2 regions of the Kluyvera sichuanensis genome follow, and region 2 is predicted to be linked to the other one. Evidence: predicted binding sites of a transcription regulator. Region 2 holds the regulator's gene; the other holds the start of a gene.

Region 1 (12,185 bases), 1.2 Mb from region 2:
CACCACGATGGTGTAGACGAACAGACCGACCACGATGGAGGGTGCGGAGAGCAGAATATCGTTAATGAAGCGAATCACTTCAGCAAGCCAGGATTTACGCCCGTACTCCGCCAGATAGATACCCGCCATAATGCCCAGTGGGGTACCGATAACGGTCGACCACAGGATCAGCAGGCCGCTGCCCGCCAGGGCGTTAGCCAGGCCACCGCCCGCCGTGTTTGGCGGCGGCGTCATTTCGGTAAACAGCGCCAGCGACATACCGTCGATGCCGCGGGTCACGGTGGACATCAGGATCCACACCAGCCAGAACAGGCCGAAGATCATGGTGGCCATCGACAGCGTCAGCGCAATGCGGTTCTTCATGCGGCGACGCGCCTGCATCTTGCGGCGAGACTCCGCCAGCGCGGCGGTGCTTTGCATTTCCAGCGTCGTCATTAGCGTGCCCCCTCGTTTTTCGCCAGGCGCATAATCATGAACTTCGATGCCGCCAGCACGATAAAGGTAATCGCAAACAGGATCAGACCCAGTTCCATCAACGCGGAGACGTGCAGGCCAGATTCCGCTTCGGCGAATTCGTTCGCCAGTGCGGAGGTAATGCTGTTGCCCGGCATATACAGCGATGCGCTGTCGAGCTGGTAGGTGTTACCAATGATAAAGGTCACCGCCATCGTTTCACCCAGCGCACGGCCCAGGCCGAGCATCACGCCGCCTATGACCCCGTTTTTGGTGAACGGCAGAACGATACACCAGATAACTTCCCAGGTGGTGCAGCCGATACCGTAGGCCGACTCTTTCATCATCACCGGGGTTTGTTCGAACACATCGCGCATAACGGCGGAGATATACGGGATGATCATGATGGCGAGGATAACCCCAGCCGCCAGGATACCGATACCAAACGCCGGGCCGGAGAACAGTGCACCGACAAACGGGATGTTAGAAAGGATATTGCCGACGGGCTCCTGGAAGTAGGTCGCGAACAGCGGAGCAAAGATAAATAGCCCCCACATGCCGTAAACGATGCTGGGAATGGCCGCCAGCAGTTCAATCGCGATACCTAACGGGCGTTTCAGCCAGTTGGGTGCCAGTTCAGTCAGGAAGAGTGCGATACCGAAGCTCACCGGAACGGCGATCAGCAGCGCGATAAAGGAGGTCACGAGCGTACCGTAAATCGGTACCAGCGCACCGTAGATGTCGTTAGGCGCATCCCACTCTTTGGTCCACAAGAAGGCGAAGCCGAACTTCTCCATACTTGGCCAAGAAGAGATAATCAGAGAGACGATAATCCCGCCCAACATCAATAGCACAATCAGCGCAGCCAGTCTTACCAGCGCGCTGAATATCATGTCACCCTTTTTACCCGGTGGGTTAAAAGCAGGCTTAGTTGCAGCCATAAATCACTCTTTCCAGTTTAAAATCCGCCACGACGCTTACACGTTGCCCGGCGTTTCCGCCGGGCTACCGTAATCAGTACAGCGCTTTACCGCTGCTGTCTTTCACGTTGGTCTTCCATGCAGCACGAACCTGCTCAACCACGCTCTGAGGCAGAGTGGCGTAATCAAGCTCGTTCGCCTGTTTGCCGCCGTTTTTATACGCCCAGTCAAAGAACTTCAGCACTTCAGCACCTTGCTCAGGTTTCTGCTGCTGTTTATGAACCAGGATGAAGGTGGTGGAGGTAATCGGCCACGCGTTGTCACCTTTCTGGTTAGTCAGGTCCTGCGCGAAGGATTTGCTCCAGTCAACGCCCTTAGCGGCGTTAGCAAAGTTGTCTTCAGTCGGGCTAACCGGCTTGCCATCGGCAGAAACCAGTTTGGTGTAAGCCAGGTTGTTCTGCTTAGCGTAAGCATATTCAACGTAACCGATGGAGCCTGGCAGACGCTGTACGAATGCCGCGATACCGTCGTTACCTTTACCGCCCAGACCGGTCGGCCAGTTTACGGTAGAGCCCGCGCCAATTTTGGATTTCCACTCTTCGTTCACTTTAGACAGGTAGCTGGTGAACACGAAGGAGGTACCGGAACCATCAGCACGACGCACAACGGCGATGTTCTGAGAAGGCAGCTTAACGCCTGGGTTCAGCTTGGTGATGGCAGCGTCATCCCACTTCTTGATTTTACCCAGGTAGATGTCGCCCAGGGTTTTACCGTCAAGCACCAGCTCGCCGGATTTCAGGCCAGGGATGTTAACAGCCAGAACCACACCGCCGATAACGGTCGGGAACTGGAACAGGCCTTCCTGAGCCAGTTTGTCGTCAGACAGCGGAGCATCAGATGCGCCGAAATCAACGGTGTTAGCGGTAATTTGTTTTACGCCACCGGAGGAGCCGATACCCTGATAGTTTACTTTGCTACCGGTCTCTTTCTGATAGGTATCTGCCCATTTGGCATACACTGGCGCCGGGAAGGTTGCACCAGCACCCGTCAGGCTTGCTGCTGCAAAAGCAGAGAAAGCGCTCATCGATAAGGTCGCGGCGACAACAGTTGCGACAGTGGTACGCATAACTTTCATAATGTCTCCTGCAAGAATCCGTAAATGATTGTTTAGTGGCTACGAGGAGCAAAATAGGACAATCAGGTGACAGTTATATGTAAGGTTTGTGACGGTTTAATGACAATGGAAATAAAACAGCTGGCCCAATGAGACATCAGACCAGCTTGCGGAAAAGGTGGGATAATAACTATGCCGTTTGAGCAACCACAGACGGTCTCAGTAGAGCATACATCAGGCCGCAGGCAATAGTGCCCAGGGCAATAGAGAGCAGATATTGCATCACATGTTCAACCGCATGTGGGATCGCCAGGACAAAGAGGCCGCCGTGCGGCGCCATCAATGTGCAACCGAAATACATGGATAGTCCCCCGGCGATTGCGCCACCGACCATCGTGGAAGGGATCACACGCATAGGATCACGCGCAGCGAAGGGAATCGCCCCTTCAGAGATAAAGCACAGCCCCAGGATAAAGGATGCGTTACCCGCTTCATGCTCAGAGGTATTGAATTTCGCTCTGGCCGCCCAGGTCGCGACGCCCATCCCTAATGCCGGTACCATCCCTGCCGCCATAATGGCCGCCATCGGCATATACGAATGAGAAGCCAGCAAACCGACACCGAAGGTATACGCAGCTTTATTCACCGGCCCGCCAAGGTCAAAACCTTGCATTGCACCCAGCAACATTCCCAGCAAGATAGCATTCGTAGAGGTCATATTCCCCAGGAACGTCGTCAGCCCTTCCATCACCGCAGACACCGGGCCACCCACCACGTAAATCATGATTAGGCCGGTAATCAGCGTAGACAGTAACGGCAGAACCAGTACCGGCTTAAGCGCTTCCATTGACGCTGGCAGCTTAATATTCTGCGCCAGAAATCGTGCGCTGTAACCTGCCAGGAAACCGGCCACGATCCCACCCAGGAAACCGGCACCGCACAGACTGGCCAGCATCCCACCGATAAGCCCCGGGGCCAGACCCGGACGATCGGCAATTGAGAAGGCAATAAATCCAGCCAGTACTGGCACCATCAGGGCAAAGGCCGCCTTACCACCAATTTGAAATAGCGCAGCCGCCAGCGTGCCCGGCTCGTTGAAGGCCTGGATACCGAAGACAAAAGAGAGTGCGATACACAACCCTCCCGCAACCACCAAGGGAAGCATATGGGATACGCCGGTCATTAAGTGCTTATAAACGCCGGGTAGCTCTGTTTTACCAGATGAAGAAGAACGCCCGGCACTCCCCAGATAGACCTCGGCGCTATTGAAAGCATTCTCCATTTCCTGCGCACTCTTTTTTAGCGCCGCGCCGGTACTGGTGCGATAGAGTTTTTTGCCAACAAAGCCTGACAGATCCAGCTCAATATCTGCCGCGATAATCACCACGTCCGCTTGCGCTATCTCTTCCGCGGTCAGTGTATTTTTCGCCCCGACGGAACCGCGGGTTTCAACCTTAATCCAATCGCCACGCTTGCGGGCTTCAATTTCCAGCGCTTCGGCAGCCATAAAGGTATGGGCGACGCCCGTTGGGCAGGCCGTCACAGCAACAATTTTTTTAGTCATAGTAGGGTACCCTGTTCTTTTAATTTAAAGAAAATGCAGGAAAAAATGTTACAGACGTGACCAAGCCGCTGCTTTCTGGAACAGCGCGTCATCCGGGCGAATCCCGGTATAAAGGACAAATTGCTCCACGGCCTGAATAGCAAACACTTCGGAACCGGTAATCACAGTTTTACCGCGTTCACGGGCGTAGCGGATTAGCGGCGTGACGGGCGGTAGCGCCACCACATCAAAGATAACGCTCGCCTTATCAACTTCCTGTTCGGAATAAGAGAGTTTGTCGGCATCATTACCGCCAGTCATTCCGATAGGCGTGGCGTTAATTAACAAATCGGCTTCAATACCGTCGGTATCCGGGCGCCATTCATAGCCATAGAGTTCGGCCAGTTGTTTACCTGACGCTTCATCAATCGCGACAATATAGCCACGCGTAAACCCCGCGTCTTTCAGCGCGCAGGCTACCGCCTTTGCCATACCACCGCTGCCACGCAAAGCAAACACCAAGTCGGGAGAGACCTTGTAATTCGCCAGCAAGCGAGCTATTGCAATGTAATCCGTGTTGTACGCCTTCAGATGGCCATTGGTATTCACAATGGTATTAACTGAGTGAATGGCCTGAGCAGAAGCATCCAGTTCATCCACCAGCGGAATGCAGGCTTCCTTAAATGGCATAGAGATCGCGCACCCGCGGATCCCCAGACCGCGCACGCCGCTAATGGCCTGCGTAAGATCGGTCGGCGAAAAGGCTTTGTAGAGATAATTGAGATCCAGCGCTTCGTACAGATAGTTGTGAAAGCGTGTACCGAAATTACTCGGGCGTGCCGCCAGGGACATGCAGACCTGAGTATCTTTATTAATGCGCTTTGTCATGATGAATCCTCATAGAAGTTGCGATAGAGAAAATCATCGGCTAAAAAGGGGATATTAAAAATTGCTCATTCCCGTTCGGGAAATTTCACCTTTTATGGCAACCCAGCACACTGAACAAAAATACTTAAAGCTACTCCAGCACTATGGCGACAAGCCCGTTAGCGTGACGCTACAGGAGCTGGCGGATGTGTTGTTCTGCACCCGGCGGCATATGCGTAATCTGTTGCTTCAGATGCAGGAGGCAAAGTGGCTCATCTGGCAATCACAGGCCGGACGTGGGCATCGCGCCCAGCTTCACCTGCGCTATAAACCAGAACAGCTGTTAAGCGAAAAGGCGGAGCAGTTGCTGGAGTCTGGCCATGTTGATCAGGCCATTCAACTGCTGGGTAAAAATAAACACCAGGTGGCGCAACTGCTACGTTCAAAGCTGGGTTATAGCGTGCGGGCTGACTATCAGCGGCTGTGCATCCCCTATTACCGGACAATGCCCTCCCTGTGCCCCGGCACGCCGCTGCGCCGCTCCGAGCAGCATCTGGTCAGGCAGATTTTTAGCGGCCTGACGCGCATAAATGAGGAAAAAGGTGAAGTCGAAGCCGATCTCGCCCACCACTGGCGGCAGATTGATCCACTGCGCTGGCGTTTTTATCTGCGCCCCGCCGTCCTCTGGCATGATGGCCAGGAGCTGACAATCGACGATGTTACCGCTTCACTGGCCCGCAGCGCCAGGCTGCCCTTATTCTCGCACTTGCAGACAATTCAGGTCACTGGGCCGCTGAGCCTTGAAATTACGCTGGCGCATCCTGATAACCGACTGCCGCTGCTGCTCAGTCATATTGATGCCATGATCCTACCGGCTGACCATACACAACGCGCCGATTTCCCGGCACACCCGGTAGGAACCGGCCCTTATGAGGTGGTTGAAAACAATGGTTTTCATCTACAAATTAAGGCTTTTGACCACTACTTTGGTTTGCGCGGGCTGTTGGATGAAGTGGAGGTTTTTATCTGGCCGAATTTAACGCAGACAAACAACCTGGCGGAGTCGCTGTCGGATAACGACACGGCAGCATGGCTCAGCTCCAGCCTGAGCGATAAGGATTATGTTTCCGGACGGCTTAGCCAGGTAGCGGGCAAACCTTCTGGCAACCCGCGCGAGATGTTTCTTGAGCGTGGCGGTTATTTTATATTATGCGATAGCGGCTCCTCACATTGGCATTCCGCCGAACATCGCCGCTGGCTGCGGGAAACGCTGAGCCCCTACACCTTACTCCAGTATCTGAGCGAGGCAATTAGACCCTTCTGGGTACCGGGAGGTAGCCTGTTGCCCTCCTGGTTTCATACTATTGAGGCGGGCCAGAGCACTTCCCCTTTTAGGCCGCCATCGCCCTGCGCGAAACTACGTCTGGCCTATCACGATCAGCACCCTGAATTTCCGATGCTCCTGGGTATCATGCAAGAGATCATGCGCCAACAGGGCATTTTACTTGAGGGTGTAGAGTTGAATTACGATGACTGGGCGAACGGTAAAGCCAATGTGGATCTCTGGCTGGGGACGGTCAATTTCCCCATTCCCGAAGAATGGAACGTCGGCACATGGTTGCTGGGTTCCCCTCTGCTGCGCCACGCCATCAGCGGCGGTGATGACACGCTGCTGGCCCGCTGGGAGACCCAGTGGCATGCCGAAACGCTCAGCGCAGAACAACTGGTCAGGGAAACCACCTGCTCAGGTTGGCTACAACCGCTATTTCACCACTGGATGCAGCTCAAAGGCCCCGACCGGGCCAGGGGGATTCATCTGAACAATCTGGGGTGGTTTGATTTCCGTTCCACCTGGATTGAACCAGGGCCTTAAAGAAGAGAATGTGACCGGGTGCCCGTAGTGCTGACAGGCGTAGCACCTCTTAGTCGCTCTTCAGCCACCATAGAGAAAGAACAGCGCCTGTCACAGCGCACAAAAAAAGGCCGTCTATTGACGGCCTTCTGCCTGGTACTACATTTGACTTACTCTACGGTAACCGACTTCGCCAGGTTACGCGGCTGGTCCACATCGGTGCCTTTGATCAGCGCCACGTGGTAAGCCAGCAGTTGCAGCGGCACGGTGTAGAAAATAGGTGCAATCACCTCTTCCACGTGCGGCATCTCGATGATGTGCATATTGTCGCTGTTGCTGAACGCCGCATCTTTGTCAGCAAACACGTACAGCTCACCGCCGCGCGCGCGCACCTCTTCGATGTTGGATTTCAGTTTTTCCAGCAGTTCGTTATTCGGTGCGACGACGATAACCGGCATGTCCGCGTCGATAAGCGCCAGCGGGCCGTGTTTCAGCTCGCCTGCGGCATACGCTTCCGCGTGAATGTAGGAGATCTCTTTGAGCTTCAGCGCACCTTCAAGGGCAATCGGGTACTGATCGCCACGGCCCAGGAACAGCGCGTGATGCTTGTCGGAGAAATCTTCTGCAAGCGCTTCAATACGTTTGTCCTGAGACAGCATCTGCTCGATGCGGCTTGGCAGCGCCTGCAGCGCATGAACAATCTCATGCTCCACGGACGCATCCGCCCCTTTCAGGCGCGCCATCTTCGCCACCAGCATCAGCAGAACCGTCAGCTGGGTGGTGAATGCTTTGGTGGATGCCACGCCAATTTCAGCCCCGGCGTTGGTCATAATCGCCAGATCGGACTCACGCACCAGCGATGAACCCGCGACGTTACAAACCGCCAGCGAGCCCAGGTAACCCAGCTCTTTGGTCAAACGCAGGCCAGCCAGCGTATCGGCGGTTTCGCCAGACTGCGACAGGGTAATCACCAGGCTGTTCGGGCGAACGGCCGATTTGCGATAGCGGAATTCCGAGGCAATTTCGACGTCACACGGCATGCCGGCCAGTGATTCAAACCAGTAGCGCGCGACCATCCCGGAGTTATAGGAGGTGCCGCAGGCGATAATCTGGATATGCTCAACGCGAGAAAGCAGCACATCGGCCTGTGGGCCCAGCTCGCTGAGATCCACTTCGCCGTGGCTGATACGCCCGGTTAAGGTGTTTTTGATGGCGTTCGGCTGTTCGTAGATCTCTTTCTGCATATAGTGGCGATAGATACCTTTATCGCCGGCATCATATTGCAGGTTAGATTCGATCTCCTGACGCTTCACGCTGGCACCGGACTTATCGAATACCGCAACCGAACGGCGCGTTACTTCGGCAATATCGCCCTCTTCGAGGAAGATAAAGCGACGGGTCACCGGCAACAGCGCCAGTTGGTCAGAAGCGATAAAGTTCTCACCCATGCCGAGGCCGATAACCAGCGGGCTACCGGAACGCGCGGCCAGCAGCGTGCTTGGGTCACGGGAATCCATGATCACCGTGCCGTAAGCACCACGCAGCTGCGGAATAGCGCGCAGCACGGCTTCACGCAGAGTACCGCCCTGTTCCATCTCCCAGTGCACCAGGTGAGCAATCACCTCGGTGTCGGTCGCTGAAACAAAAACATAGCCACGCGCCTGCAGCATTTCGCGCAGCGGTTCATGGTTTTCGATGATGCCGTTATGCACCACCGCAATGTGGTCAGAAACATGCGGATGCGCGTTGCCTTCCGACGGTTCGCCGTGGGTTGCCCAGCGGGTGTGAGCAATACCGGTACCGCCCACCAGCGGATGTTCTTCCGCGGCTTGTGACAGCATCTGGACTTTCCCCAGACGTCGCAGACGGGTCATATGACCTTCAGCGTCTACTACGGCCAGACCAGCAGAGTCATAGCCACGGTATTCCAGGCGACGGAGACCTTCGAGAAGGATTTCAGCTACATCACGTTGCGCGACTGCGCCAACAATTCCACACATAGTTTTATATTCCGATTTTGGCATTATGCCATGCGTTGTCGGTCAACCTGTTGCCCGTATTCCGGGCGCCCCGAGCCTTGTAGAGAGTGGGGTTATTTTTATAGGTACTGCTTTTTGGGCGGGAGATTATGTTATCTCCTCACCCATGTAGGCCTGTATCAGGTCTACAGAAATTACTTTTTCTTCACCGGACGCTGCCAGCCTTGCTTGTGTACCTGCGGTACGCGGCTCAGCACCAGTTCGTTATCAGCAACGTCGCGGGTCACGGTGGTACCGGCCGCGATGGTCACACCTTTGCCAATCGTTACCGGCGCCACCAGCTGGCTGTCGGAACCGACAAAGACGTCGTCGCCAATAATCGTTTTAAACTTGTTGGCGCCATCGTAGTTGCAGGTAATGGTACCCGCGCCAATGTTAACGTTGTCGCCAATTTCCGCATCGCCGAGGTAGGTCAGATGACCGGCTTTTGAGCCTTTACCCAGACGCGCTTTTTTCATTTCGACGAAGTTACCCACGTGCGCGCCTTCCAGCAGCTCAGCGCCAGGACGCAGACGGGCGAACGGGCCGATGGTGCAGGCCGCTTCCAGATGGGCATCTTCCACCACGCTGTACGGGCTGATTTCGCAGTCGTCACCGATAGTGGCGTTTTTAATCACGCAGCCCGCGCCGATTTTAACGCGATGGCCCAGTACCACGTTGCCTTCAAGGATAACGTTAGTATCAATTTCAACATCGCGCCCATGAGACAAGGTGCCGCGCAGGTCAAAACGCGCCGGGTCACGCAGCATTACGCCTGCCAGCAGCAGTTTTTCTGCCTGCTCGGACTGGTAAATGCGCTCAAGGCGGGAAAGCTGCAGGCGGTTATTCACGCCGTCAGTTTCACTGATACGCGCCGGGTGAACCGCGGCAATCTCACGGCCTTCGCGGTATGCCATGGCGATGATATCGGTGATATAGAACTCACCCTGCGCATTGTTATTGTCGAGCTTCGCCAGCCAGCGCTTCAGGTCCGCGCCGTTAGCAATCAGGATACCGGTATTGATTTCCTGAATCTTACGCTGTGCTTCGGTGGCATCTTTGTGCTCAACGATGCCGGTCACTTTGCCGTTCTCACGGGTAATACGGCCATAACCGCTTGGATCGTCCAGCACCACCGTCAGCAGGCCAATTCCGCCCTGCGGCTTGGCTTCACGCAGGCGCTGCAGCGTTTCAACGGAGATCAGCGGCACGTCGCCGTAGAGCATCAGAATATCTTCGTCATCCGCGAAGAACGGCGCAGCCTGCTGCATCGCATGACCGGTGCCCAGCTGTTCAGCCTGCAGCACCCAGTTCAGGTTGTCATCGGATAAGGCTTGCTTCAGTAAATCACCGCCGTGACCGTACACCAGGTGGACCTGGTTCGCGCCAACATGATTCGCGGCATCAATGACATGCTGCACCATCGGCTTGCCGGCCAGGGTATGCAACACTTTTGGAAGATCGGAATACATACGCGTGCCTTTGCCAGCGGCAAGGATCACAACGCTCATGGTACGGTTAGACATAGGTATCCTGTCTGTAGATTAAGTATGAAGTAAAGCGGGTTAACGTTGAAAATTCTACATATTTTTCGCCATGAAATGGCCTGCTGATAAAACGCTCAACATTACCTTTCGCCCTGTTTTTCTTCCCTTATTTTCGTCCATATCAAACGCATTTGTCTCGTAAGAAATCAGCCCAATCGCGGGTTAGCGCGCTATCTCTCTGCTTATATTGTTTTTTTGACACCTGAATAAAGGCCACATCATATTTAAAACACTGTTTTATTTACTCGATATTGTGACGAGCGAAAAAGAAACAGCGTTTTGATTTGTTGATAATTACGGCGCTCAACCATTCAGGAAGATGATATGAAAAAGAAAATACCTCTGGCTCTGACTCTTTGTAGCGCAGCACTCTCCCTCTCGGCACAGGCCCAGGCCCAGGCGCCCCAGCAATGGAAGGCGATCGCTTTTGGGCAATCCACTGACGTTAACTTCTCCTCTAACGTGTTGCCGGAGAAGGTTGGCGTTAACAACGTGACGATTGATGGTAAGACGCTGACCCCGCAGCAAATTGCCTCACTCAGTAAACCTATCACCATTGAAAGCCGCGGCGGTAAGATTGCCAACTCGCACGACGGCCTGACTTTTTTCTACACCACGCTGCCGAGCGATGAGAATTTTGTTCTCTCTGCTACGGTTACCGTCGATCAGTTTGGCCCGGAAAATGGCGCCAAACCGGCCGCTCAGGAAGGGGCTGGACTGCTGGTACGCGATATTATCGGCACGCCTCGTCAGGAGCCGTTGAAAGAGGGCTATGAAGAGTTTCCTGCGGCTTCAAATATGGTGATGAACGCCATCATGACCCAGGATAAAAAAGACGATTATCGCGTTAAGCTACAGGCTATCTCACGCAACGGCATCACCCAACCTTGGGGTAATGCGGGCTCTGAGATTAAAAAGGTGAGCTATAAGGAAGGCGTTGACCTGCGAGAGTCGCCGGCTTTCCGCCTTAAGCTCGAGCGAACGAATGAAGGCTTTATCACCGCCTGGGCGCCGGTCGGCAGCGAAGAGTGGGTCATCCAGCAGGTGCCGAATGCCGATCTGATTTCGGTGCAGGATAAAAAGCAGTACTACGTGGGCTTCTTTGCTTCCCGTAATGCGAAAATCACCGTCAGCGACGCCTCTCTGACGACGTCGGCTGCGCAGACCGTGGCCTCGAAGCCGTTTGTGGCAAAATCCTGGCCGGTGGTGATGCAGGTGGCATCAGGCAGCCAGAGTGCAGGCCAGAACTATACCTTACAGGCGCGGGCCAACTACGATGGTCAGTTCTCGGTGCGCCAGAACGAAGTGGTGATCGGGGAGAATAAACCGGTGAAAGCCGGTGAGATGTTTACCCTGCCAACGAAGCTCGCCGAGAGCAACAACTTCCAGATTACCTTTACCCCCACCAGCGGTCGCGATCGTTCGCCGGTTGAACAGCAGCTTTCCGTTAGCCAGCACAAAGCCACGGTAAGCAGTACGCTGTACGCCGCCGCCGACGGTAAAGCCGATGCCAAAGGCACGGCAGAAGCGCCAATGGATCTGGCCACCGCCATCGCGCTTGTACCACCTGGCGGTAAAGTGGTACTGGCGGCAGGTGACTACGCGAAGACCGATATCCCACTCTCCGCAAGCGGCCTTGAAAAGGGTCGTAAAACGCTGGAAGCGGCGGGTAAAGCGGTTATCCGCGGGATGCTGCTGGACGGCCACTACTGGACGGTTCGCGGCGTGGATATTACCGACAAAAGCCTGCGTATTCAGGGAAGCCACAACCTTATCGAGAACGTCACCGCCTATCACAATGACGACACCGGCATTCAGATCTCTTCCGTCGATAAGATCGGTCGCCCATTGTGGGCAAGCCATAACCGTGT
Region 2 (12,185 bases):
GAAAAATGAGTAAGCATTTTCATTTTTCCCTGCGGGAAGGGACGTCTTCCCGCAGCAGACAAAATAATCAGGAGTTGTTATGGCTATCTTGTCCATTGGGTTTTCATGTTTTGATCAGTTTTTCTTTTTGAATGAATGGCCGCAGGAAAACACCAAAAATTTCTGCCATGACTTCATTGAGAGCGGCGGCGGTCCGGCAGCAAATGCAGCGTGGCTTCTGGGACTATGGGGCGAAGATGTTTATTACATTGGCCACTTGAATCAGGATCTTTACGGCCAGCGTATTATCGATGAGTTTGCTGAGGCGGGCGTTGATACTAGCCAGGTGGTTTTCTCCGATGAAATGATCACGCCGCTGGCGTCAGTTTTGGTGAATCGCTTAACGGGTTCGCGAACAATCATTACGCGTAAAATGCAGAGTCCGCCGACGCTGACCTATGACCAGAAGCTCAAGCTCGACAGTTTAGCTGAGCGCTTAATTGCATCAGAAGAGCCAGTAACGCTTTTAATTGACGGTCATGAAGCAGAAATCAGTGAATATTTAATCAAGAAACTACCTACAGCCAGAGTGGTTATGGATGGTGGTTCATTACGTGCCAGCAATATTAAACTTGCAGCCTGGACAGATTATTTTGTGGTCAGTGAGCATTTTGCTCGTGATTATATGGGATATAAATCACTGAGTTCTGAAGCAGAAATAAAATTGGCGCTCATTGAGTTAAATAAAATTTGCCGTGGCGAAGCATTTATTACTCTTGGGGAAAAAGGCTGTGCATTTTTAAAGAGTGGAATGCTACAAATCGTCCCTTCCTGGCTATGCAATGCTGTAGATACTACCGGTGCTGGCGATGTATTCCATGGAGCCTTTACCTACGGCGTACATTACTCATGGCACATTGATAATATCATTTTATTTGCCAGCCTGACTGCTGCAATTTCTATTGAGAAAAAAGGTGTCCGTGAGTCAATGCCAGACCTTGCCGTTGTCCATCATTCGCTAAAAAGTTACGAAAGAAACTTAACGCAATATTTTGGTGAATAAAGGCATTTCGTAAATATCAAGAGGTGATTATGTTAGTTTCTATGAAGGACATGCTTCAGCATGCCCTACGGGACGGCTATGCCGTAGGGCAGTTCAATATTAATAATCTGGAATGGGTTGGTGCTGTATTACGTACCGGCCAGCAGTTACGCTCACCGGTTATTTTAGGTGTTTCCGGCGGCACGGTTAAACATATGCTGGGATTAAAATGTATTCATGACATCGTGGTTAATGCGATGGATTATTTAGAGATTGATACTCCGGTCGCACTGCATCTGGATCATGGAACCACTCGTGAAGCCTGCGAAGCCGCCATCGAAGCTGGATTCAGCTCTATTATGTTTGATGGTTCACACCTGCCATTTAAGGAGAACCTGGCCATCACCCGTCATCTGGTCGAACTGGCGCACAGCAAAGGTATTTCAGTTGAGGCGGAGTTAGGTACCATTGCTGGCAGCGAAGATGGGATCGTTAACTCTGAGGTTATTTATGCCGATCCGCAGGAGTGTTACACCCTGGTCAGCGAAACCCAGGTTGACTGTCTGGCAGCGGCGCTTGGGTCAACCCATGGTCTCTACAAGGGTAAAGCTAAACTGGGGTTTACGGAGATGAAAGCCATTGCAGAGCGCGTAAAAGTACCGTTGGTACTACACGGTGGCACCGGCATTGCTGACGAGGATATGCGTAAAGCCATTGCCTGTGGCACGGCTAAAATTAACGTCAATACCGAAAATATGTACGCCTGGTGCCAGGAGGTGAAAGCGATATTTGCCGCAGACACTGGCCACGATGTAAACGACCCGCGGAAAGTGATTAATCAGGGGTTGAAGCCGGTACGCCAAATGATTGCACGACGTATCGAGCTCTTTGGTTCGCAAAACCGCTATTAGGAAATAGAGACGCGTGACAAAGGCAGTCGCCCGGCCGAGCGAAGCGACGCCGGGAAAGACCCGGAGTCGGTGCATACGCACCTCGTCCGGGCTACGTGATAGAGCAGATTATTTGCTGCGACGGGTTTTCAATGCCCAGCCGACTAACAGCAGTAGAATCCACGCAAAGCCCACGTACAGCGAAATGCGGGTATCCGGGTGGTAACCAATGAGCGCAATAATAAAGACCAGGAAGACGATACCGACGATGGTCGTCGCCACGCCGCCAGGCACTTTAAACTTCAGCGCTTTGATTTCATCAGCCGACAGACGTCGACGGAAGGCCACCTGCGAGAGCAGGATCATAATCCACACCCACACGGTGGCGAAGGTCGCCAGCGACGCAATCACCAGGAAGACGTTTTCAGGCATGATGTAGTTGAGGTACACCGCAAACAGCAGTGCGATGGTCATCACCATCACCGTCACCCACGGAATACCGCGACGGGAGGTTTTAGCGAACACCTTCGGTGCGCTGCCCTGCTCCGCCATACCGTGCAGCATACGACCCACGCCGAACACATCGGAGTTAATCGCCGACAGTGATGCCGTCAGTACCACAAAGTTAAGGATGCTGGCTGCAAAGGTGATCCCCAGATGCTGGAAGGTCATCACAAATGGGCTGCCGTTGGTGCCGACCTGGTTCCACGGATAGATGGACATAATGACGAACAGGGTACCCACGTAGAACACCAGAATTCGCATTGGCACGGAGTTGATCGCGCGCGGAATAGAGGTCTGCGGGTCTTTCGCTTCACCAGCCGTGATACCGATAATCTCGATACCGCCATAGGCAAACATCACCATCTGCAGCGACATCACCATACCGAGCCAGCCGTTGCTGAAGAAGCCGCCGTTGCTCCACAGGTTATGAATACCCGTTGGCTGCCCGCCGTTGCCGATACCCCAGATAATGATGCCAAAACCGGCCACGATCATGATGATAATGGTAGCGACTTTGAAGAACGAGAACCAGAATTCCAGCTCGCCGAACACCTTCACGCTCATCAGGTTGATGGCGCAGATGATCAGCACCACGCTGAGCACCCATATCCAGTGCGGCACCGCCGGGAACCAGACGCCCATATAGATACCAAAGGCGGTCACGTCAGCAATCGCCACAATCAGGATCTCAAAGCAGTAGGTCCAGCCGGTGATATAGCCCGCCAGCGGCCCCAGGTTGTCCTGCGCATAGCGAGAGAAGGAGCTGGCAGACGGGTTATGCACGGACATTTCGCCCAGTGCACGCATGATGATATACGCGGCAACGCCGCCAATAATATAGGCCAGCAGAACGCTAGGCCCGGCCATCTTAATCGCATCGGCGGAGCCGTAAAACAGCCCCGTACCAATGGCCGATCCGAGAGCCATAAAGCGAATGTGTCGGGTACTTAACCCGCGCTTCAGCTTGTTGTTTTCCATCGTTTCCAGTGCCATGTCATACCCATCATCATCGCGCCGCAACGCGAACAACTTAGGTGAAAGTACCCAAAATAAAAAACCACGGAACATCACGTTCCGTGGTTAAAACACCTTGATGTAAACGCCGGTTAGTGGGCGCTTGATGTCACCTGACGACCTGCTGTACGGTCCCAGATAATCGCCAGAACCGCCATCACAACCGTCGGCATCAGCCATGCAAGGCCTTGCTCGGCCAGCGGTAAACGGGCAGTCCACGCCGGCAGCACATCTGCAAAGGCAGAGGCTTTGATGCCGTCAAGAATACCAAATACCAGGCTGATAAACATCGGTGGTGCAATAACGCGGCCCGAATTATGCCACCAATTGCGGGTAAAACTCAGCACTACGAGTGCGATACATGGCGGATAAATCGCGGTCAGCACCGGAATAGAGATTTGAATCAGGTGGCTCAGCCCCAGATTCGACACCGCCATGGAGAACAGGCCGAGGATAAACACCAGCGTACGGTAGGAGAACGGCAGGTACTGGGCGAAGAACTCAGCACAAGCACAGGTCAGGCCCACCGCGGTCACCAGACAGGCGATGAAGATCAATGCCGCCAGCAGGAAGCTGCCCGCGCCACCGAAGGTGTGCTGTACGTAAGCGTGCAGGATTGCCGCACCGTTCGCGTTCTGATCGACCAGCGTCGCGCTGTCGGAACCCAGACGGAACAGCGCCAGGTACAGCAGCGTCAGGCCGACACCGGCCATCAAGCCAGCCCAGATGGTATAGCGAGTCAGTAGACGCGCTTCGGTCACACCACGGGAACGCGCGGCGTTAACAATAACGATACCAAACACCATCGCGCCCAGCGTATCCATGGTCAGATAGCCGTTCACGAAACCATTTGAGAACGCGGCGGTTTCATAGGCTTCCATCGCGTGGCTAATCGGGCCAGCTGGCCACATCACGGCGGCAACGGACAGAATAATCAGCGCCAGGATTTTCAGCGGCGCGAGGAAGTTACCCACGGTATCCAGCAGTTTGCCCGGATAGAGCGACACCAGAATCACCAGCGCGAAGTAAACCAGGCTGTAGATGAACAGTGGCAGTTCACCGCTGCCGGTCAGCGGCGCGATACCGATTTCAAACGAGACGGTCGCGGTACGCGGGGTCGCAAACAGCGGGCCCACCGCCAGGTAACAGACCGTAGCGAGCAGCACGCCCGCCACTTTACCAATTGGCGTACTCAGGCTATCCACGCCACCGCCCACTTTTGCCAGCGCGACCACGGTCAGCACCGGAAGACCAACGGCGGTAATCAGGAAGCCGATCGCGGCAGTCCAGACGTGAGGACCGGCCTGCAAACCAACCATTGGAGGGAAAATGATGTTGCCTGCGCCAACGAACAACGCGAAGGTCATAAAGCCCAGAGCGATGATGTCACGCGATTTTAATTGATGGGTCATATGTAACTACAGCCTGTGGATGTGGTGTTGTAAAACAAATTTATTGTGTCAGCGCCTGTGGAATGATGCAGAGGAAACTGACAATAAACTCAGCGGGATATGCTCCCTTCGCGGCGTAGAGAAGAATAGTTTTTTGATTTACCGCGCATATACAGTCTGTTTACGACTGCATGGGGGCCAATTTAAACGCTTATAACGTTTTAAAGCAACACGGGATCGCAAAACCAGATGATTATATTGATAGTGAAAAAATAGGCAGACGTATTAACTGGATTTAAGAAAAACATCCGGCTAATCATGCGAACAAAAAATAATCAGACGTTCGTAAATAACGCGGCGTTTACTTGACTGCAAAGCAAACAGACCAGCCGAGGCTGGTCTGTGGAAAGTTAAGCTGACAAGCGCGAAATTACTCGCTATTTCTGGCAATTAAACGTTCCGGCAGCAGGAAGCTGAAACACGAACCTTTGCCGAGCGTGCTGGTAATATCCAGCCGGCTATCGTGATGATTAACCGCATGTTTAACAATTGCCAGCCCCAAACCGCTACCGCCGGTCTGCCGCGAGCGTGCTTTATCAACGCGATAAAAACGTTCGGTCAGTCTTGGCAGGTGCTCAGGCGCAATGCCCGGGCCATTATCCTCTACGCTGAACAACGCCCCATGCGACGCACGCTGCCAGCGTACGGTAATCAACGTGCCTTCCGGCGTATGGTTTACCGCGTTATAGACCAGGTTCGACATCGCGCTTCGCAGTTGTTCTTCGTTACCCAGTGTCTTCAGCGTCTCATCAATCTCAAAATGGAACTGATGCTTATGCTGACTGAGCGTCTGCGCCTCGCGCTCCACCACCTTCAGCATCATTGGCACATCAATCTTTTCGTTCAACGCCAGCGTCGGTGAAGCCTCGATTTTAGAGAGCGTCAGCAGCTGTCGAACCAGCCCTTCCATACGCTGCGTCTGCTCACGCATGGTGTGCAGCGCTTTCTCACGCACGTTCCCTTCCAGCACCTGCTCCTGCATCATCTCCAGGTAGCCCTGCAGTACGGTCAGCGGCGTGCGCAGCTCATGACTGACGTTGGCGAAGAAGTTTCGCCGCGCCCCTTCCAGTTGGTGCATCTGTGTGACATCGCGCGCCACCATCAGCAGCTGACGGTCGGTGTACGGCATCACGCGGATTTCCAGATGGCGACCACTGTTCAGCACCAGATGCAACGGCTTTAAGAAATCGCGCTTTTTGAGGTGTTGGGTAAATTCGGGGTAACGCAGCAGGTTTAAGATGTTCTGCCCGCTATCGTCGGGCCAGCGAAGCCCCAGCAACTGCTGGGCCAGGCCATTACACCAGAAAATGGCCCCCTCTTCGGTGGTGAGCACCACCGCATCTGGCAGCGACTCGGCACCGCTACGGAAGCGTTTAATCAGATTACCCAGCTCGCGGCGGCGTTTTTTATTACGCAGCTGCATCTGGTTAAGCCCATAGAGCAAGGGCTCCCAGCTGCCGCGTCCCGGCGGAGGGGTCATACTTCGGTCGACCCAAAGCCACCAGGAGAGTCGCAGTAAATTCCAGAAATGCCAGATGAGCAGCCCGGTCACCGCCGCCAGTAAAAACCACGGCAGATAACCAAAAATCAGTCCCAGTATCGCGGCCGGGAGACAGCATAACAGCAGCTCCAGCACCAGCCTTTTCCATGACAGCCGTTCCAGCACGCGTCACACTCCTGTCAAAAATTAGAAACGGGCAGAGAAACGATAACCCGTGCCGCGAACGGTTTGCACCATGCGGTCATGACCACTGTGTTCCAGCGCCTTACGCAGACGACGAATATGCACGTCGACGGTACGGTCTTCAACATAAACGTTGGTACCCCAAACGTGGTTCAGCAGCTGTTCGCGACTGTACACGCGCTCCGGGTGCGTCATAAAGAAATGCAGCAGCTTAAATTCGGTTGGCCCCATATCCAGCGGGTTTTCACCGGTCATCACGCGGTGAGAGGTCGGGTCAAGGCTCAGCCCCTGCATCTCAATCACCTCTTCCACCGCCATCGGCGAAATACGGCGCATCACCGCTTTAATGCGGGCGACCAGCTCTTTTGGCGAGAAAGGTTTGGTGATGTAATCGTCGGCGCCGGTTTCGAGGCCCCGCACGCGGTCTTCTTCTTCACCACGGGCAGTCAGCATCACCACCGGAATGTCACGCGTCAGCGCTTCACGTTTGATATGCTTAATAAATTGCAGTCCCGAACCGCCCGGTAACATCCAGTCGAGCAGAATAAGGTCGGGCCAGGGTTCATTCAGTTTGCTGATAGCGGTATCGTAATCTTCTGCTTCCACCGGCTGAAAACCGTTTTGCTCCAGAACGAAACAGACCATCTCGCGGATTGGCGCTTCATCTTCAACGACCAGAATACGTCTTGCCATTATTTGCCCTGTTTTTAGACATCAGTATTATATACGGCGTCATTATGCGTCAGATTTATGACAGATTTATGAAAAACATGACCGTTAGATGATCGCGGTTTACCGTTTATGACACTCTCAAAACGCGCTCATCGACCTCAACGTAGGCTGATGTTTATAATCAACTTTACGCCACTTCTCACGGAACCGCTATGCGCATCATCCACACTTCGGACTGGCACCTTGGCCAGAACTTCTACAGCAAAAGCCGCGCGGCTGAACATGACGCGTTCCTGAACTGGCTGCTCACCACCGCCGAACATGAGCAGGTGGATGCTATTATTGTCGCGGGCGATATCTTCGATACCGGCTCCCCGCCAAGCTATGCGCGCGAACTGTACAACCGATTTGTGGTCAATTTGCAGCAGACCGGCTGCCATCTGGTGGTGCTGGCGGGCAACCATGACTCCGTGGCAACGCTGAATGAATCCCGCGATATTCTCTCATTTCTGAATACCACGGTGATTGCCAGTGCCGGTCATGAGCCCTTTATTCTGAATCGCCGCGACGGCACGCCCGGCGCGGTGTTCTGCCCGGTGCCGTTCCTGCGCCCGCGTGACATTATTACCAGCCAGGCGGGGCTCTCCGGCGGCGAAAAAGTCCAGCAGGTGCTGGCGAGCATTACCGACTATTACCAGCAGCAATACCAGCAGGCTTGTGAACTGCGCGGCGATGCCACGCTGCCGATTATTGCCAGCGGCCATCTGACTACCGTCGGGGCCAGCAAAAGTGATGCGGTGCGCGACATTTATATTGGCACACTGGACGCATTTCCGGCGCAAAACTTCCCGCCTGCCGACTATATCGCGCTGGGCCACATCCACCGGGCGCAGAAAATCGGTGGCAGCGAGCATATTCGCTACAGCGGTTCGCCTATCGCCCTCAGCTTTGATGAAACCGGCAAAGCCAAAAGCGTCAATCTGGTGAGCTTCACCGACGGCAAGCTTGCCGACGTCACGCCGCTTACCGTGCCCGTGACTCAGCCGCTGGCGGTAATCAAAGGCGATTTTGACGCTATCAGCGCCCAGCTAGCCGAATGGCGCGATGCCGCCGCAGAGCCGAGCACCTGGGTGGATATTGAAATCACCAGCGACGAATACCTGCATGATATTCAACGTAAAATTCAGGCCATCACCGATGACCTGCCGGTCGACGTGCTGCTGGTGCGCCGCAGTCGTGAACAACGCCAGCGCATTCTGGCAAGCCTTGAGCGCGAAACCTTGAGCGAATTGAGCGTCGAAGAGGTGTTTCAGCGTCGTCTGGCGCTGGAAACGCTGGAGGAGCCGCAGCAACAGCGCCTGCACGCGCTGTTTAATGACACCCTCCAGAGTCTTGGTGAGGAGGAACAGCCATGAAAATTCTCAGCCTGCGCCTGAAAAACCTTAACTCGCTCAAGGGCGAGTGGAAAATCGACTTCACCCAGGAGCCGTTTGCCAGTAACGGTCTGTTTGCTATTACCGGCCCAACCGGCGCGGGGAAAACCACGCTGCTGGATGCCATCTGCCTGGCGCTGTACCACAAGACGCCGCGCTTAAGTAACGTCTCCCAGTCGCAAAATGACCTGATGACCCGCGACACTGCCGAGTGCCTGGCGGAAGTCGAGTTCGAGGTTCAGGGCGTGGCCTATCGCGCCTTCTGGAGCCAGAACCGCGCCCGTAACCAACCGGACGGCAACCTACAGGCGCCGCGCGTCGAGTTGGCGCGCTGCGACGACGGGCAAATTCTGGCGGACAAAATTAAAGACAAACTGGAGATGACCGCCTCGCTGACCGGCCTCGACTACGGTCGTTTTACCCGCTCGATGATGCTCTCTCAGGGCCAGTTTGCCGCCTTCCTCAACGCCGAGCCAAAAGAACGTGCTGAGTTACTCGAAGAGCTGACCGGCACTGAAATTTATGGTCAGATCTCCGCACAGGTCTTTGAAAAACATAAGCAGGCACGTGGCGAACTGGAGAAGCTTCAGGCGCAGGCCAGCGGCGTAGTCCTGCTGAGCGAAGAGCAGCAGCAGACCCTGACACAGAGTTTGCAGGCGCTTACTTCTGACGAGCAGCAGTGGCAACAACAGCAGACCGTCGCCGCACTGCATCAGCAGTGGCTCACCCGTCAGCAGGAGCTGGAACAGGACGGGAAAACCCACCAGCAGTCGCTTAATACTGCCCACCAGGCGTTGGAAGAAGCGCAGCCACAGCTTGCTGCGCTCAACCGGGCGCAGCCTGCGGAAGCGTTACGCCCGCGCTGGACGCAGCTACAGGAACAGGCCGCCACGGTGGCGAAAACCCACCAGTTAGTAGAGCAAGTAAATACTCGCTTACATGACTCCCGCCGCCTTCGCGACCGTATCCGAGTGAGCGCTGAGCAGCAGGCCACCACGCTCCAGCAGACCCAAAGCCAGCTTCAGCAGTGGCTGCAGGAAAACGAACACATCCAGCAGTGGCTGGGGGAACTGACCGGCTGGCGTAGCGCCTTCAGTCAACAGGCCCGTGAACGCGTTCAGCTAGAGACCGCCACACAGCGTCTGGCTGAGCTGGAAAAACAGCTCGCCCAATTGCCGCCTTCGGCGTTGACGCTGACTCAGGAAGAAGTGGCCGGGCAAATTGCCCAGCACGCGGCCAGCCGCCCGCTGCGCCAGCAGCTAAGCGCACTGCATTCGCAGTTCATCCCGCTGCAAACGCGCCGCCAGCAGCTTTTACACGCACAGCAGCAGCGCCAGCAACAGCTGGAGACGCTGACCGCCGGGCTCACCCAACTCCGTCAGGTCTATAAAGAGAAAAAGCAGCAGCGCGATGACGTCAATGCCATCTGCGAGCTGGAGGCAACGATCGTACGCCTCGAGGCTGAGCGCGCGCGTTTGCAGCCAGGCGCGCCTTGCCCGTTGTGCGGCTCAACCAGCCACCCGGCGCTGGCGGAGTACCAGGCGTTAACCCTGGATGCCAACAAAGCCCGCCGCGATGCGCTGGAAAAAGAGGTTGCCCGACTCGCTGAAGAAGGCGCCACGCTGCGCGGTCAGCAGGCCGCGCTGGAAAAACAGCAGCAGCTGGAAAATGCCGAGCTGGCGACGCTTTGTGAGCGAGAGCAAGCACTTACATCACAGTGGCAGACGGTCATTCAGGGGTTGGATATCACGCTACAGCCTGCTGACGATATCAACGGCTGGCTGGCAGCGCAGGAAGAGGCCGAACAGCAGCGCTATCACTACAGCCAGCGCCTGACGCTCGACGCGCAAATCCGTGAGCTACGTACCCAGTACACCCAGCAGCAGGATGAACTGGCGCAGCGTACCGCTTTGCTTACCCAGACGCTCGCTGGCTTCGGCCTTGCCCTTCCGCAGCCCGACGAAGCGCACCGCTGGCTGGCTGCCCGTGAAGCGGATACCCAGCGCTGGCAGCAGCAGCAGAAACAGAGTCTGGAGATTCAGCAGCAACTCGTGCTGATCCAACCGCTGCTCGACACCCTTCCTGCGGTGCAAAACCCTGAAGATGCCCACCCGGTGGCGCTCGACGGCTGGCAGCAGGTACACCATGATTGCGTGTCGCTGGAGAGCCAGTGGCACACGCTCCAGCAGCAAGAAGCGCAGGAGAAACAACGTCTGCAACAGGCCGAGCAGGCCTTCGACCAGGCGCTGGCCGAGTCGCACTTTAGCAATCGCCAGGACTTCCTTCGCGCCCTGCTGGACAACGCGGAACGTCTTCGTCTGGAGCAGCTAAAACAGACGCTGGAAACGCAGCATCAGCAGCGCCAGACGTTAGCGGCACAGGCGCAGGAGGCAATACAGCGTCATCTGACTCAGCGTCCGGAAACACTGAGCGAGGCGTTAACGCTGGCAGATGTCCAGACGCAGCTCCAGCACATTTCCCGCCAACTGCGTGAAAACAGCGAACGCCAGGGCGAGCTGCGCCAGCAGTTGAAACAGGATGAAGAGAATCGCCAGCAGCAGCAGTCGTTGTTCCTGGAGATAGAAAAAGCCAGCGCCGCGCTGGAGGACTGGGCACATCTGAATGCGCTGATTGGCTCTAAAGAGGGCGATAAGTTCCGCAAATTTGCCCAGGGGCTGACGCTGGATAATCTGGTGTGGCTCGCCAACGAACAGCTCAGTCGCCTGCACGGTCGCTATCTGCTTCAGCGCAAGGTCAGCGACGCGCTGGAACTGGAAGTGGTCGATACCTGGCAGGCGGACGCGGTGCGCGATACCCGCACCCTCTCCGGCGGCGAAAGCTTCCTCGTCAGCCTTTCGCTGGCGCTGGCGCTCTCCGACCTGGTGAGCCATAAAACGCGCATCGATTCGCTGTTCCTTGATGAAGGCTTCGGCACGCTGGATAGCGAAACGCTGGACACGGCGCTGGACGCGCTGGATACGCTCAACGCCAGCGGTAAAATCATCGGCGTGATTAGCCACGTTGAGGCGATGAAAGAGCGGATTCCGGTACAGATTAAGGTGAAGAAGATTAACGGGTTGGGATATAGCCGGTTGGATAAAATGTTTAGCGTGGAGTGAGGTTTCCCCTCACCCCGGCCCTCTCCCGGAGGGAGAGGGAGAAAAGCGATACCGAACGGTTCCCTCTCCCTTTGGGAGAGGGTTAGGGTGAGGGCAACATCACGCTGGCCACAACCACGCCGCCCCACGTACCCCACTGGAGTCCCCGTGCAGCGCCTTGCGAATCGGTGTTTCACACTCACCGCCGAATACCCACGCTTTCACCAGCTGCGGTACCGTCTGATACAAACGCTCAACGTTGCTCATCCCACCGCCCAGCACAATCACGTCAGGGTCGAGAATATTCACCACGTGCGCCAGCGATTTCGCCAGCCGCTGCTCGTAACGACTCAGCGCCTGCTCGGCCAGCGCGTCGCCTTCGCTCACTAGCTGTATAATCTCACTGCCTTTTAGTGGA

What was found. Region 2 encodes PhoB, which activates phosphate uptake and scavenging genes when phosphate is short. Its sites were predicted from a motif close to CTGTCATAAAACTGNCNNAT; they were not measured.
Region 1: a site for PhoB is predicted at 2,584-2,603, ahead of pstS (phosphate ABC transporter substrate-binding protein PstS). Genes of this name have one in related genera too.

The regions. Positions count from the first base shown of each region.
Region 1 covers NZ_CP162271.1:3,703,196-3,715,380, forward strand. The annotation lists gene pstA (phosphate ABC transporter permease PstA) at 1-435, opposite strand, end outside; gene pstC (phosphate ABC transporter permease PstC) at 435-1,394, opposite strand; gene pstS (phosphate ABC transporter substrate-binding protein PstS) at 1,468-2,508, opposite strand; gene AB2B48_RS17835 (fructose-specific PTS transporter subunit EIIC) at 2,678-4,051, opposite strand; gene AB2B48_RS17840 (shikimate 5-dehydrogenase) at 4,100-4,918, opposite strand; gene sgrR (HTH-type transcriptional regulator SgrR) at 5,013-6,770, shown strand; gene glmS (glutamine--fructose-6-phosphate transaminase (isomerizing)) at 6,920-8,749, opposite strand; gene glmU (bifunctional UDP-N-acetylglucosamine diphosphorylase/glucosamine-1-phosphate N-acetyltransferase GlmU) at 8,923-10,293, opposite strand; gene AB2B48_RS17860 (right-handed parallel beta-helix repeat-containing protein) at 10,639-12,185, shown strand, end outside.
Region 2 covers NZ_CP162271.1:4,854,847-4,867,031, reverse strand. The annotation lists gene AB2B48_RS23095 (PTS ascorbate transporter subunit IIC) at 1-13, shown strand, start outside; gene AB2B48_RS23090 (carbohydrate kinase family protein) at 80-1,042, shown strand; gene fba (class II fructose-1,6-bisphosphate aldolase) at 1,072-1,932, shown strand; gene proY (proline-specific permease ProY) at 2,041-3,393, opposite strand; gene brnQ (branched-chain amino acid transporter carrier protein BrnQ) at 3,522-4,841, opposite strand; gene phoR (phosphate regulon sensor histidine kinase PhoR) at 5,251-6,546, opposite strand; gene phoB (phosphate response regulator transcription factor PhoB) at 6,568-7,257, opposite strand; gene sbcD (exonuclease subunit SbcD) at 7,449-8,651, shown strand; gene sbcC (exonuclease subunit SbcC) at 8,648-11,788, shown strand; gene mak (fructokinase) at 11,888-12,185, opposite strand, start outside.